2 regions of the Ralstonia flaminis genome follow, and region 1 is predicted to be linked to the other one. Evidence: predicted binding sites of a transcription regulator. Region 1 holds the regulator's gene; the other holds the start of a gene.
What was found. Region 1 encodes FliA, which starts transcription of late flagellar genes. Its sites were predicted from a motif close to CTAAAGTTTNNNNNNNNNNNGCCGNTA; they were not measured.

Region 1 (7,894 bases):
CTGGCGCTCAACGATCTGCGCGAAAAGCACGTGGTGCTGATCGACACCATTGGTATGAGCCAGCGTGATCGCGCGGTGTCCGAGCAGATGGCAATGCTGCATGCCGTGGGCCCGTCGATCAAGCGCCTGCTGCTGCTGAACGCCGCAAGCAACGGCAAGACGCTCGATGAGGTGGTGAGCGCCTACCGCGATGCCAACCTGGCCGGCTGCATCCTGACCAAGATCGACGAGGCCGCATCGGTGGGCCACGCGATGGACGTGATGATCCGCCGCCGCCTGCCGCTGCACTACGTGTCGTACGGCCAGCGCGTGCCGGAGGACATTGCAGTACCGAACAAGAAGCTGCTGATCCATCGCAGCTTCCGTGCAAGTGCCGAGCAATCGTCGTTCGCGCTGGATTCGGATGAATCGCTGCTGGTGGCGCAAGGCGCCGCACGCAGCCGCGAACCGGGCCTGGCCGCTTTCGATTTCGCATAAAGAACAAAGAGGGGACCATGACGACCCCATTCGCCAAGGACCAGGCCGCCGGGCTGCGCCGCATGCTCGGCCAGGTGGCAAGCCGCCGTGTGCTGGTGATCGGTGCAGAGGAGCAGATCGACGACTTTGTCGACAACCTGCGCATTGCACTGTCCGCCATGGGCCGCGACGCCGCTGTGGTGAGCGCGCAGACCATGCTGGCCGTGGCCGGCATGCTCGAGCAGCACGACAGCAGTGCCGACGTGACGCTGGTGGCGGGGCATTTTGGCACCCGCGCGCTGGGCACGGTGGCCGAAGCCTGCGACGACGTACTGCTGGTTTTCTCCGATGGCCCGGAAGGTATCAAGAGCGCGTACACGCTGCTCAAGAAGACCGCAGGGCTGCAGGGCGGCGCGGGTATCCGCACGGTGGTCTGCGGCGCGCATTCGGTCGACTCCGCTGTGCGCGTGTTCGGCAACCTGGCCAACACGGTGGGGCAGTACCTGAACACCCGTATCGACTTTGCAGGTTATCTGCCGGAAGACCGGCATGTAGAACTGGCGCTCTCGCTCGGCAAGCCCGTGGCGAGCGCGTTTCCCGCATCGCCCTCGGCCATGGCCTTCCGCCAGCTTGCCGAAGAGATGCTGAGCTGGGCCAGCGCCGAGGCCCAGGCCGCTGATGTCGCCGGTAGCACGGCGGCGTCGCGGGTGATGGTATCGGCGCAAGAACCGACTCAGGCAACGGCAGATGCGTCGGCAGAAGCAACGTCAATATCGGCACCCCCAGCGACGCCCCGCGCCTGTGCGCACGCGGCTGAGATGGTTTATTGAGGCGCACCATGAACGAAGCGCCAAAGGCAGGCATGGATATGTACACCGCAACCGGTCGCAAGACCAAGTCCGACGAGATGGCGACGTATGCACCGCTGGTACGCCGCATTGCCAACCAGATGATGGTGAAGCTGCCGGCCAGCGTCGAACTCGACGATCTGATCCAGGCCGGCATGATGGGCTTGCTCGATGCGCTGTCGCGCTATGAAGAAACGCAGGGCGTGCAGTTCGAGTTCTACGCTGCCCAGCGGATTCGCGGCGCGATCCTGGACGAGCTGCGTGGCTCCGACTGGCTGCCGCGTGGGCTGCGCCGCAATGCCCGCACGATCGAGCAGGCGATCCAGAAGCTGCAGCAGCAGAAAGGCCGCGCGCCCACCGAAACCGAGATTGCCGCCGCGCTGAACATGTCGCTGGCCGACTACCAGAAGCAACTGGTCGACCTACAAGGCAGCCAGCTCCTGTACTACGAAGATTTCGACCGCGAAGACGCCGACGCCTTCATCGAGAACCGCGCCGCAGAGAACGACTCCACGCCGCTGGACCAGTTGCTGGACCACGATCTGCGCGAATCGGTGGTGGCCGCCATCGAAGGCTTGCCCGAGCGTGAGAAGCTGATGATGAGCCTCTACTACGAGCAGGACCTGAACCTGCGTGAGATCGGCGCTGTGATGGGGGTGTCGGAGTCGCGCGTGTGCCAGATCCACAGCCAGGCGATTGCACGCATCCGCGCCCGTCTGCGTGACCGTGCATGGCTGCCGACACCGACCTGATGCCGGCTTAGCGGCTCTCAGTCCCTAGCGTTACCTGCCAGACAATGACTGCGCGGCCAGCGAGTCATCTCGCGGCCGCGCTTTTTCTTTGGGCAATGCGGTGACAAGGCGTTGGGCCGCTGCATCCCATACGCGTGTCTCACCGTGCTTGAAGAGAGCGAAGCGTTCTGCGGGAACGTCGGCCACCTTCAATGCAGCAGCCAGATCGGCGATGGGCTGGTCCAGCGGTTCGTCCGTCAGTGCGAACGTGCCCCAATGGATGCCCACCGCCTGCCGCGCGCCGATGTCTTGCATGACCTGCACCGCCTCGGTCGGGTCGATGTGCTGTGCCTTCATGAACCAACGCGGCTCGTAGGCGCCCACGGCAATCGCTGCCACATCAAAGTGGCCGAACCGCGCGCCAATGTCGCGTGTGTCCTGCGAATACCCCAGATCGCCCGAGAACCAGAAACGCAGGCGCGGATGCAGCAATGCCCAACTGCCCCACAGCGTCTGGTTGCGGTCGTACAGGCCGCGTGCGGACCAATGCTGCACGGAGCAGAAGTGCGCGGTGAAGGGGCCGAAGTTGGCCTCATCGTCCCAGTCGAAGGCGCGTACGTTGGGGTTGTCACCGCTGAGGCGCGTGCCCCGCACGTTGCGCGCGAACCAGTGGTCGATGCCCAGCGGCACGAAAAACATCGGCGCGCCGCCGGGCTGGCGCATCAGCGCCCGCACGCTGGCTTTATCCAGATGGTCGTAGTGGTTGTGCGAGATCAGCACCAGGTCGATATGCGGCAACTGCTTGAGCGAGAGGCCCGGCGGTTGGTGCCGGCGCGGGCCGGCAAACGGCAGCGGCGAGGCACGCTCGGAGAACACCGGATCGGTCAGCACGTTCAGCCCGTCAATCTGGAGCAGCAGCGTCTCGTGGCCGATCCAGGTGAGCTGCGGCACGTCGGGCGGCTGGTGCACCGCGGTCAGGTTGGGGGCAATGCAGGAGAGGTCCAGCGTGGGCGGCTTGGGGAGCCCTGACTTGCGGCGCTCGCGTTGCCATTTCCAGAAGTCGCCGCCGGGGTGCGGATGGGGGTAGCGGTTGCGGAAGCCGTCCGGCGTGTGGTGAGGCTTGGCCGGATCATAGTGAGGGTTCTTCATAGCATCGCTGGGGATGGACGAGTCCCGCAGTTGAGGGAACCCGCTTGAATATCAAGGAATATCAAGTTGTGTTGTTTCTTGAACATTGGGTGAGACGCTGCCTAGGCTGAAACCGCCTCGCCGAGGCGCGCTGCACAGCACATTCCGCTATGGAGTCGCGGCAGTCAAACCTTCCTCAAGGACCACAATGGATTCATCTCATCACTTGGCCGGGCAAACCGACGTTACGGACGTGCCCGAAGCGCATAAAAAAAGGGGACCACTCATTATTTGACAGGTTGTCAGGAACCGGCGGGTTGCAGGCAGACCGTTCTGCTGGCAGATGCCCGGTTTGCCACGTTTTCCGCTGAATGCTCGCCTGTTTACCGTAGCGCGCCACCCCGCTTCATGCTGGGCAACGGGGCGCGACAGGTCAGCGGCAGCGCCGCATGGCTGGCGCAAACACCTTCGGGCGCCATCGTTGGCATCAATGGCTATCGGTTGATGGGCGACACCGCTGAGCTGGCCGATCTCTATGCCCACCGCGGCTACACGCACGGGCGCTGGACGCGCGGCAAGGTGCGTGTCGGCGCGCTGACCAAGGACGTTGGCGGCGACGCGGGGGACTACCACTACGCTGTGATCGATCAGGCCGACCTGACATTGCGCCAGCAGACGGTGCGCGGATGCCGTGGCGTGTTCACGACGCCCACCGTGGTTGGTGGATCCGGCCCCGTAGGCTGCGTGAGCGGCACGCTGGATATGGTCTGGCAGGACGGCACACTGCGCCTGCTCGGCAGCCTGGAGGTGCAAGCCGACGGGCAGCGCGCGACGCTGCTGATCCGGCACTACCAGCCCGACATTGGCACCACCTGCCACGGCGGCAGCCCATTCGGAAGCGGCACCTATGATCTCACGCCCGTGGTGGCCGAAAACGGCATGCTGCGATGCGTCATCCTGTACCGCCAGCGGTTCGACTCTGGCGTGACCTACCAGGGCGTGGCGATGTTTGAAGCGCATACGCATTTCAGAACGCAAAATATGTACACAAAAGACGGTGTGAATTGTTGACATAAACTGAGGCGCGCTCCAAGATGCCGGCAAATGTGCGACATCACGCCGCACAAATGTCGGCAGACGGCGCCTGCGCCCGGTCTGCCCGATGCACACCAGGCACGCCTCCGGCACGTACACGGGGGTGGCCCCAGGAGACAAGACATGCGCCAATCCTCAGGCCTTTCCTCGCCCTCGCCCTCGATCTGCGTCGATCCTGTCAACGAACGCCTGCCGCTGCCGCGTCTGTTCGCGCTCGGCCTGCAGCACCTGCTGGTGATGTATGCCGGTGCGATTGCGGTGCCGCTGATTGTTGGCAATGCGCTCGGCCTGTCGAAGAGCGATCTCTCGTATCTCGTCAATTGCGATCTGTTTGCGGCTGGTGTCGGCACGCTCATCCAGTCGCTCGGCTTCCTGATCTTCGGGATCCGGCTGCCGGTGATGATGGGTGTGACCTTTGCCGCCGTGGCACCGATGATCGCCATCGGCGTGGAGCCCGGCATGGGCCTGCCCGGCATCTTCGGGGCATCCATTGTTTCGGGTGTGTTCGGCATTGCCATTGCACCGCTGATGGGCCGGCTGCTGGGCCTGTTCCCGCGCGTGGTGACGGGCACAGTCATCATGCTGATCGGCTTTTCGCTGCTGAGCGTGGGTATCAACTGGGCCGCCGGTGGCCAGCAGATGATTCCGCAGGTGGTGGACGGCGTGCGCCACATGGTGCCGAACCCAGCCTTTGGCGATCCGTTCGGCCTTGCGATCGCCGCGCTGGTGCTGGTGACGATCCTGCTGCTGACCAAGTTCGGTAACGCGCTGCTGTGCAACATCGCCGTGCTGCTGGGCATCGTGACGGGCACGCTGGTGGCCGCCGCTTTCGGCAAGGTGTCGTTGGCCGATGCGAGCGTCGCGCCGCTGATGACGCTGGTGACGCCGTTCCACTTCGGCATGCCCAAGTTTGAGCTGTCGGCCATCATTTCGATGTGCATCGTGATCGTGATCACGCTGGTGGAGTCGACCGGCATGTTCCTCGCGCTGTCGCACGTGGTGGGCAAGCCTATCTCGCGCAATGAGCTGACCAATGGCCTGCGCGCTGACGGTCTGGCAACCGTAGTGGCCGGCGTGTTCAACACGTTTCCGCATACGTCGTTCTCGCAGAACATCGGGCTGGTGTCGATCACGGGCGTGCGTTCGCGCTATGTGGCGGCGGCGGGTGGTGTGCTGCTGATCGTGCTGGGGTTGTTTCCGAAGCTGTCGTACGTGGTGGCATCGGTGCCGCAGTACGTGCTGGGTGGCGCGGGGCTGGTGATGTTCGGCATGGTGGCTGCGGCCGGTATCCGCATGCTTGGCATGGTGGATTTCCAGAACCAGCGCCACAACCTGCTGATCATCGCTGTGTCGGTGGGCTTTGGCATGGTGCCGACGCTGGCGCCGACCTTCTTCCACCATTTCCCGGAATGGACGCACCCGATCACCCACAGCGGCATCGTCCTGGGGACGCTGGTGGCGGTGGTGCTCAACGCCTGGTTCAACGGCATCCGTGGCTCGCACGAGGTGATGAGCGGAGCCGCTGCAGCGCACTGAGTAGCGCAACCCGCAACCACGCAACACCCCGCTTCAGGCGGGGTGTTTTGCTTTGGCGACACCTATCTGAGCGCAAGCGTTTGCTTATCGATTTCACCGTGCAAGCTGTGCAGTTTCACGGTTCTGCAAATAAAGCGCCTTAGGTTGTGCCCAATCTTCGGGGGAGGAAGAGAAAAAGCGGGGGGAACCATGCAAGGGCTATCAGCACGATTCGAAAAAACAGACGCGGGGCGCCGTGAAATCGCCACGCGCAACGGGGCGCTCAGCCGCTCAAGCCGCGCGTTGCTCATCATGGTGGACGGTCAGGCTACGGGCGAGGATCTTGCCGTGCGTGCGAACCAACTGGGTCTGCAAGCGCTGGCGGTGCTCGAACTGCTGCAGGCGGGTTTCATTCAGATCGCGGCCGATGTTGCTGGTGAGCCTGCTTTTGTTCCGGTTGCCGAACCGCAGCCCGAGCCGCCCAAGCCCGCCGCGCCCAACCGCAAGCGCTCGCTGGCTGCGGCACGCATGTACCTCATGGACATCGCGGCGCGTACGTTCAGTTCGGCCGAACATCCGATCCGCCTGCGCCTGGTCGAGGCCACCGACCGTGCCTCTGTCGAAGGCGCGTTCGAAGCATTGATGGCGGCGCTGCGCGAAGCCACGTCGGCGTCAATGGTGGAGCAGGTCGAGGTCTCGTTCCGGGGGTTTCTGCCGGTTGAAGAGGGGCTGGCCGGCTGAGTGCGTCGCTTACGCGTGGCGCGATACGACCATGTAGTAACCACACGGCTCTGCGGTCTGGTTGGCGAAGCCATGCTCCACGTTCGCCTCGAAGAAGAGTGAGTCGCCTGGCCCGAGGTACTCCTTGGCGTTCTTGAACTCCACGACCAGGTGGCCGATGGTCACCACGATCTGCTTTTCCGACCCGCCGGGGTAGCCAGGCAACAGCCCGGTTGAGACGCCGGGCGGAAGGTAGTGGTAGAGCAGTTCGACACGTCCACCGCCCGTTGCCGGTGACACGATATGCCGCTCAAAGCCGGTTTCCGGGTCGCGAAAGATGGGGCGTTCGGCTCTGCGCATCAGCACGGCCGCACCTTCCGATGCGCCGCCCCCAACCAGCTCCGTCAATGGGGTCTGCAGGCTGTGGGCGATTCTGGCGGCAATCCCGATCGTCGGGCTTTTTTCTCCGCGTTCCACTTTCGACAGCATCGCCCGGCTCACCCCCGAGCGTTGGGAAAACTGTTCCAGCGTCAGCCCGGCGGCGTCACGCAGCTTGCGTACACGTGCACCAAAGGCGCGCGACGACGCCTCGTCGTCATCCGCCGCGCGCATATCTTCATCCTGTCTTGGCAACACGCCTCCTTGGCGTCGACGACGCAAGCACATCAGAGTCGACATTATCTTCCACCATAGAAGACGGTCTCAAGCGCATGTGCTTGCGATGAGGCGCTGCTTTGCACCATCTTTCTTGGCTCTTCTCTTGCTATATTCTTCTATGGGAGATAAATTTCTCGGGATTGATGGGGAAAAGGCCGCCGCTGCAATGCTCGCCGCCGCCGTGACGGCCAGCGTTGCCGCATCTCAAACCGGGAGGAGCGACATGAGCAGTATGAAATTGATTGCGCAAGGCCAGCACTACGCCGCCTTTGAATTTGGCGACATTCAGGTGGTCGCGCTGCGCGATGGCTACATCGATATGCCCACGACAAGGCTGCGCCAGACATCCGGCGAGCCGTTCGACACGCTGCCTGCCGGCATTCCCGTGGTGGGCGGTCAGTTGCGGTTGTCCGTCAACGCCTTCCTGATCATCGACAAGGGCACGTCGGTGCTGATCGATACCGGGGCATCCAACGCGTTGGACGACTCGATGGGGGCGCTTCTGCATGGATTGCAGGAAGCCGGCATCGACAGAAACAGCATCACGCAGGTCGCGGTGACTCACACGCATGAAGACCACGTGCATGGGCTTATCGCACCTGATGGCTCGGTGGCCTTTCCTGGGGCTGGGCGCATCCTGATCCCGAAAGAAGAGGTGTCGGAAATCACCGGACGGTTGGCGCAACTACGCGATCGTGTGATGCCGGTTGATGACAGGTTCATCGTCAGCGACCGGATCACCGC
Region 2 (7,894 bases), on a different contig from region 1:
GGAAATTCCAGAGTCGGGTTCTCGGATGGCATTCTTCACCACCTCTGTCCAGCTCATTCCGCCAAGAAACGCGGTCAATCCCGTCTATCTCGGGGGTTTGCGGCAAAGAGATGGGTGGATTTGGTGACTGTAAAGTAATCTATAAATCACTTTATGGCGATGCATCTCGCCCCCATGCGCCTTCCTCACCGCCCGGCGCGCAAGCCGCTGCGTAAAAGTGATGTCGGCCCGAAAGATTTGCCCGCGCGTGCCGTTGTAGTTGTGCAAAGGGCGCCGGGCAAGTTTTCGGCGCCGCACAAACGTCCAGCCGGAAGCCGTCTTGAATTCCTTGCCCTTTCCCACCCGAGCTGCTCTTGGCGCCGTCGATGCCGACGGACTGCCAGCTGACTGTCCGGCACGCGGCGAGCCACCGGGCTTCTGCCCGAAGCTCGACCTGCTGTCGATGGTCAACGCGCTGACTGAGGGCATTCTGGTGTGTGACGGCCAGCGGCGGGTGACCTACGCCAACCCCAGCGCCGCGCGCTTGCTGGGCGTGCCTGTGGCCGACTTGGTGGGGCGCACGCTGGCGCAGGTGGTGTTGTCGGCCGTTGACGAGTTCGAGGCGCCCATCCACGATACCGACTGGCCCGACCGCGACGTGATGGCCGAAGGCCTGCCGCAGTTGAGCCAGATTTTCGGGCTGCATTGCCAGGACGGCCGCACCGTGTGGGTGTCGAGCAACTGGACGCCGCTGTACACGGAGGGAGGTCACTCGATGACCGCTGTGCCGGCGACCGGGGCCAATGCGGGCATGCCGCCTTACTCCGTGCTGGTGTCGCTGGTCGACATTACGCAGATCCGCGAGGCGCAGCAGCGCATCCGGCATCTGGCCACGCACGACACGCTCACCGGCCTGCTGAACCGCTCCGCGCTGGAAGACCGCTTGGAGCACGCACTGGCCATCGCGCGCCGCAATCGCACGCGCGTTTCGGTCATGTTCCTGGATCTGGATCGCTTCAAGAACGTCAACGACACGCTGGGCCACCAGTTTGGCGACATGCTGCTGCGCGAAGTGGCGGCCCGTCTGCAGGCCTGCGCGCGCGAGGCCGACACGGTGGCGCGCCTGGGTGGTGACGAGTTTGTCGTCATGCTCGAATCGCTCGACGGCCTGGGCACGCGCCGCGTGGCTGAACGCATTCTCTCGGCCATCAGCGCGCCGTTCTACATCGAGGGGCAGGAGTTGTTCCTGGGCGTGTCGATCGGCATTGCCGTGGCCCCGCACGACGGCGACGACTCCAACACCCTGCTGCGCAAGGCCGATGCGGCCATGTACTTGGCCAAGGAGCGCGGCCGCAACAACTTCCAGACGTTTACCAGCGATCTGGACGACCGTGTTTCGCGCCGCTTCCGCATTGAATCGGGCCTGCGTCGCGCCAGCGATCGCAACGAGTTCTATGCCGACTACCAGCCGCGCGTGGACGTGAAGAGCGGCCGCATCGTCAGCGTCGAGGCGCTGATCCGTTGGAATTCCGCAGATTTCGGCCGCATGATGCCCGGCCAGTTCATCCAGGACGCGGAAGAGACCGGCCTGATCGTTGAGATCGACCGCTGGATTCTGCGCGCCGCTTGCGATCAGCTTGCGCGCTGGCGCCGCATCGGGCTGCCGCAATTGCGCATGTCGATCAACTTGTCAGGGCAGGCTTTCAGCTCGGGGCAGCTCAGCACCATGGTGCGCGGGGCGCTTTCCACCAGCGGCTTGCCGGGGGACGCGGTTGAGCTGGAGATGACCGAGGGCATTTTGATCCGCGATGATCCGTCGTTGCATGCGCTGCTGACCGAGCTGCGCGCGATGGGCGTGTCGCTGGCGCTGGATGATTTCGGCACCGGATATTCATCGCTGTCGTATCTGCACCGTTTCCCGATCGACACGCTCAAGATCGACCGCTCGTTCGTGCAGGATTTGCCGCACGTGGCCGAACGCGCCGCCATCACGCGGGCCATCATCATGATGGCGCAGGCGATGGGCATGAAAACCGTGGCGGAGGGTGTGGAGACCACCGGACAGCTCGATTTTCTGCGCGAAGTCGGCTGCGACGAGTATCAGGGCTACCTGCTCACGCGTCCGCTGGAGCCATCCGCTGTACAGGAGTTGGTGCGCGAGAACGTACGCCGATATGGCGAGCGCATTCCGCGACTTCTTTGAGTTTGGAAAACGCCCCCGTGCTGCGGCTTTGCGGGGCGTTCTACAGGTGCAGCCCGTTGCTGACCACGTACATGGTCATTTCGGCGTTGTTGCGCAGCTTCATCTTCGAGAGCACCCGCCCCCGATAGACGCTGACTGTCTTGGCGCTGATCTGCAGCGCCTCGGCAATCTCGCTCAGCGTGCGGCCGGAGCCGAGCATGCGCAGGGTCTGGAATTCCCGGTCGGACAGGATGTCGTGGCGGGGCTTGTCCCAGTCGACGTTCAGGTTGTCGGCCAGCACCTCCACCATGTCAGAGGGCAGGTATTTCTTGCCCTTGGCGATGGCGTTGACGGCCGCCAGCAGTTGCGGCTGGCTGGCGTCCATCGGTAGATAACCGGACGCGCCGGCCTTGAGCGCCCGCACAGCGAGCAACGCCTCGGGGTGACGGCCCAGCGCCAGTATGGCCAGGCGTGCGTGCTGCTGGCGTACGGTCTTGATGGTCAGGAACTCGTCACCGGTGGCAGATTCCACCGAGAACAGCATGACGTCCCACTCGCGTTCGGCAAGCAGATCTTGGTTGGCGTTGTGCAGGTCGGGGACTGCCTCGATCTGCCGGGCCAGGCGCGAATCCTTGAGGATCTGGCGCAAGCCGGCACGGGCAATATCGTGCGGTTCAACAATCAGAACGTTAAGCATGGGCGTTGCGGGTCAAACGGGCTCACTTCAGAGCTCTTCTAGCCGCCAGCGGGTCTTGGACCTGTGGATCATGCTGGCGGGCCGTGCAACTCCCCATCTGTGCGGCAGCGCTCTGTGCTCTATATAGAGGCGGGCGCTTTTGAACGGATCGATCGAGTATAGCCGAGCACATGCCGGCCAAGAAGGAGGCCCGGCGCCTCTTTTGGTGGGGGGCGGAAGTAGGGGGTGCCTCCCAAGCCAAACCGCCGCTCGCGCACAAATTTGTCAAGTTGCCCCTAAACTTTCTGCCGCGGCCACCGATAACCTGAGTACAACGCAGACCTGATCCCCTTCAAGTTGCAGGTCACGTTGCCCGGCCTAGCCGGAACGAGCAACCAAACGGGCAACAACGCCATCGGGAAACTTAGGAGCCGTCATGTCCCTCAGCCTTAATACCAACATCTCGTCCCTGCAAACGCAGCAAGCTCTGTCGCAGTCGCAGAACGCTCTGCAAACGTCGCTGCAACGCCTGTCGACCGGCCTGCGCGTGAACAGCGCCAAGGACGATGCCGCTGCTTACGCTGTGTCGTCGAGCCTGACCACCACGCTGAACGCACAAACCCAGGGTATCCAGAACGCCAACAATGCACAGTCGTACCTGCAAACGGCCGACTCGTACCTGAGCCAGGTTGAAAACAACCTGCAGCGTATGAACCAGCTGGCAGTGGAAGCCAACAACGGCGGTCTGTCGACCACCGACCAGGCCAACCTGGACAAGGAATACCAACAGCTGGCCTCGGCCAACAAGAACATCGAAACCAACGCCAACTACAACGGCGCCAAGCTGTTTGATGGTTCGGTGACCTCCACGTCGTTCCAGTACGGCCAAAGCGCATCGACCGATGTGGCAACCGTTACGAACGCCAACCTGGCCAGCTTCGGTACGCTGACCGGCACGAGCGTGACCTCGACCGCCAACGCAACCGCAGCCCAAGCCGCGATCGCCACCGATCTGGCCAGCCTGAAGTCGGCACGTGCCAGCCTGGGCGCACAGCAAAGCGGTCTGAGCTCGACCATCAACACGCTGACCTCGTCGAACACCGCGCTGTCGGCTGCCAAGTCCGCCATGATCGACACCGACTACGCGGCTGAAACGTCGAACATGACCCGTCAGAACATTCTGCAGCAAGCGGGTACGGCCATGCTGGCGCAAGCCAACTCGGCACCGAACAGCATCCTGAACCTGCTGAAGGGCTAATGGCAGGTTGATGCAGGCTCGGCCGCCCAGATCATCGGGCGGTTCAAGCGAAGGCCGGCGCTCCTTGGGGCGCCGGTTTTTTTTTTGAGGTGGGATACCCCTCTTCATCGGGGGCGGCGTTTGGCTAACCCGCCCTAAAGAAGTGACAGGCGTTGCCGTTGAGAAGGAAGACTTCCGCCGATGCAGACGCTCATCAAGATTCGATCATGGCGACTACCACCACCTCCTCTACCAGCAGCAACTACGTTCCGCCGATTTCGATTCCCGGTATCGGGACGAGTATCGACGTCAACTCGCTGGTCACCAGCCTGATGAGCGTGGCAAGCCAGCCGCTGACGCAACTACAGAGCCAGCAGACGTCATACCAGACGCAGCTCTCGGCCGTGGGCACGCTCAAAAGCTCACTGTCGACCTTCCAGACCGCACTGTCGAACCTGACCACGGCGTCGAGCTATAGCGCCATGAAGGCCAGCGGCTATGACACATCGGTGCTGAGCGCATCGGTCACGGGGTCGGCTCCGGCCAGTTCCTACGCTGTCAATGTCACGCAGCTTGCGCAATCGCAGGTCCTGGCAGCGAAGGGACAGGCCTCCACCACGACATCCATTGGCGGTGGTACACCGACCACGATTTCGTTCTCGTTCGGTACGGTGTCGGGTGGCACCTTGTCGAACGGTCAATACAGCGGCGCCACGTTCACGCAGAACGGCGGCCTGCCGGGCGGCTCAATCACGATCAATTCGTCCAACAACACGCTGTCCGGCATTCGTGATGCCATCAACTCGGCCAACCTGGGCGTGTCGGCGAGTATCGTGAACGACGGCAGCGGCAACCCGTATCGCCTGGTGCTGACCTCCACGGCGGGCGGCTCGAATTCGGAGATGAAGATCTCCGTGTCGGGGGATTCGACCCTGTCTTCGCTGCTCTCGCAAGACCCGTCCGGCACGCAGAACATGACCGAGGTGACCACCGGGCAGAACGCCCTGGCCACCATCAACGGCATTGCGGTGCAGAGCCCGACCAATACGCTGTCCAACGTGGTGGACGGTACGTCGTTCACGCTGGCCAAGACGGGCAGCACCACCGTAACGGTGGCCAACGACCCGACCGCCACCACCACCGCCGTCACCAACTTCGTGAACGGCTACAACGCGCTGCGTACGCAACTGAACACGCTCACCAACATCGACACGTCCAACAGCGCCAACAACGGCCCGCTGGCTGGCGATGTGAGTACCAAGACGTTGATCAACCAGATTACCGACGTGCTGGGGCAGGCCGTTGGCAGCGGTAATTACCAGTCACTGGGCAGCGTGGGCGTGACGATGAACTCGGACGGCACGCTGTCGATCAACAGCAGCACGCTGTCGGCGGCCATTGCTGCTTCGCCCAGCCAGGTGGCGGGTCTGTTTGCGGGCACGGGCACGGCCACGGATGCGCTGCTCAATGTGCCGACCTTCTCGGACACCACACAGTCCGGCACCTACGCGGTGAACGTGACGCAACTGGCGACGCAAGGGTCGCTGGCGGGGTCGGCTGCAGCTAATACCACCATTACCGCAGGCTCGAACGATACCCTGGCGTTCAATATCAGTGGCATCGCCGTCAACGTGACGGTGCCGCCTGGCAGTTACAGTGCGGGGGGGCTGGCCACACAGATCCAAAGCCAGATCAACGCATCATCTGCGCTGCAAAACGCCAAGATCACGGCGTCGGTGTCGGCCAATGCCAGCGGTGTGCTGTCGATTACCGACAATCAGTTCGGCTCGATTTCGTCGGTGTCGGTGTCGGGCAATGGTGCGGCGTCGCTGATGGGGGCGAGCCCCGCTGCCACGATCGGCCAGGACGTACAGGGCACCATCAACGGTGTCGCCGCCACGGGATCGGGCCAGAACCTCTACGGCGCCAGCGGCACGGCGGTCGATGGTCTGACTGTGCAGGTGACCGGCGGTTCGGTGGGCAATCGCGGCACGGTGACGGTGCAGCGTGGCTACGCCGCGCAGCTCAACACGGTGATGACCAACCTGCTGGCAACCAACGGCATGGTGCAGAGCGAGACCGACTCCATCAACAGCTCGCTCAGTTCGCTTGCCAGCCAGATCAGCACGATGCAGACGCAGCTGAGCAATCAGCAAGCCCTGTACTACACGCAGTTCAACGCGTTGTCGGCAGCGGTGGCCAGCATGTCGAACACCAGCAGCTACCTGACTACGCAGCTCGCGGCGATCCAGAATCAGACCACGAGCGGTTGATGCAGAACTGAAGCACCACCCATAACAAGATCACACAGCGAGGACCTTTCCCATGTACGCAGCACGCCGCGCCATCGGTGCCTACGCGCAAGTCGGTATCGAGACGTCTGTGGTAGATGCCAATCCGCATCGGTTGATCGCCATGCTGTTTGAAGGTGCACGCGCCGCCATCAACCTGGCCGGCGCCGGCATCCAGCGTGGTGATGTGCCCGCCAAACTGCGTGCATTTGACAAAGTCATCTCGATCATCGGTCAGGGGCTGCAGGCAAGCCTCGACCACCAGCGCGGCGGCGAGATCGCCGTGCAGCTCAATGGCTTGTACGACTACATGCTGCGCCGCCTGCTGCTGGCCAACGGCACCAACGACCTGACGATTCTTGCCGAGGTTGACGGTCTGCTGGCGACCCTGCAGGATGCCTGGCTTGCCATTGGCCAGCCGGGTGCGGCGGCGTCCAGCAACCACCTGAGTGTTGTGAGCTGACGCGGCTGGCCGCGCAGCAAAGCGATTTTTTTGATTGAATTCGGCCCAACTGGAGCCAACATGCACCGCAACTTTCCGATCAAGGACAGCGAAAGTCTGTTCGTTTGCTACGAGGCCATTGCACGCCTGACTGCCGAAATGGTCGGCGCAGCTGAAGTAGGTAACTGGGAAGTCGTCAGTACGCTCGAGCGCGAAAGCGCCGCCTATGTGGATGCGCTGCGCCGTTCCGAGCCGCATCCCACGCTGTCGCGCGACGACATCGAGCGCAAACGTACGCTACTCGTGCGCATTCTTGAAGACGATGCCCGCGTGCGCGCGATGGTGTATCCGCGCCTGGATCGCCTGCAGAAGCGCATCGACACGGCGCGCCGCGCCAACACCGCCAGCCACGCCTACGGCAGCATGGCGCGTTACTGACCCGCTACAGACCACAGACTCATTCAACTTGGCGAGGCGCAGGCGCGCCTTGCATCTGCTTCGACAGCGCCAGGTACTGCTCGGATTTGCGGGCAAGCTCATTGGCCTGCATCTGATACACGGTCGCGAGTTGTTGAGCCGCCAGGAAACTGCCTCGCCCAACCACGCTGCCATCCATTCCCGCCTGATCGCCAATCTCAAGGCAACGGCAAAACGCCTGCTCGGCCAGCGGCAGCCACTGCGTGCTGGCGTGCTCGGGATGTTTGACCGCCGCATCCACCAACACCAAGCCCAGCGCGAAACACAGATCCGGAAAGTCCGGCCATGCATGGATGCTGGCATCCGCATGGGCCATCGCTTCGTCCAGTCGATCCGATTTACCCAGGCTGTACAGATAGCGCAGCGCGAGGTTGCGGCGGTACGGGGCGTCTTGCGGTGCGAGGGCGAAAGCGCGGGCGTAATAGTTCGTGGCCCTGGCGTAGTCTTCTTGATGCAGTTCGATTTCCTTGCCGAGCTGGAACAGCACGTAAGGATCGTCTGGCCGATGCTTGAGTTCGTCGAGCAGGAGTTGCGTATTGCGTTCGCCTTTCTTCTGCATCTTGGCGCTGGTGTAGCCGTCGTGCCGCAGCACGATGGGCAGGCGCTGCGC

Region 2: the regulator FliA is predicted to act here: its motif matches at 3,134-3,160, upstream of R2N11_RS02845 (flagellin N-terminal helical domain-containing protein).

Annotation. Positions count from the first base shown of each region.
Region 1 covers NZ_CATZLL010000007.1:245,092-252,985, forward strand. Annotated here, with positions in the region: gene flhF (flagellar biosynthesis GTPase FlhF) at 1-477, shown strand, start outside; gene R2N11_RS13440 (MinD/ParA family ATP-binding protein) at 495-1,286, shown strand; gene R2N11_RS13445 (RNA polymerase sigma factor FliA) at 1,295-2,056, shown strand; gene R2N11_RS13450 (MBL fold metallo-hydrolase) at 2,087-3,184, opposite strand; gene R2N11_RS13455 (hypothetical protein) at 3,572-4,234, shown strand; gene R2N11_RS13460 (nucleobase:cation symporter-2 family protein) at 4,382-5,794, shown strand; gene R2N11_RS13465 (hypothetical protein) at 5,984-6,514, shown strand; gene R2N11_RS13470 (helix-turn-helix domain-containing protein) at 6,524-7,105, opposite strand; gene R2N11_RS13475 (MBL fold metallo-hydrolase) at 7,317-7,894, shown strand, end outside.
Region 2 covers NZ_CATZLL010000002.1:49,664-57,557, reverse strand. Annotated here, with positions in the region: gene R2N11_RS02855 (putative bifunctional diguanylate cyclase/phosphodiesterase) at 443-2,182, shown strand; gene R2N11_RS02850 (LuxR C-terminal-related transcriptional regulator) at 2,223-2,858, opposite strand; gene R2N11_RS02845 (flagellin N-terminal helical domain-containing protein) at 3,274-4,095, shown strand; gene fliD (flagellar filament capping protein FliD) at 4,302-6,347, shown strand; gene fliS (flagellar export chaperone FliS) at 6,400-6,828, shown strand; gene R2N11_RS02830 (flagellar protein FliT) at 6,889-7,245, shown strand; gene R2N11_RS02825 (glycosyltransferase) at 7,265-7,894, opposite strand, start outside.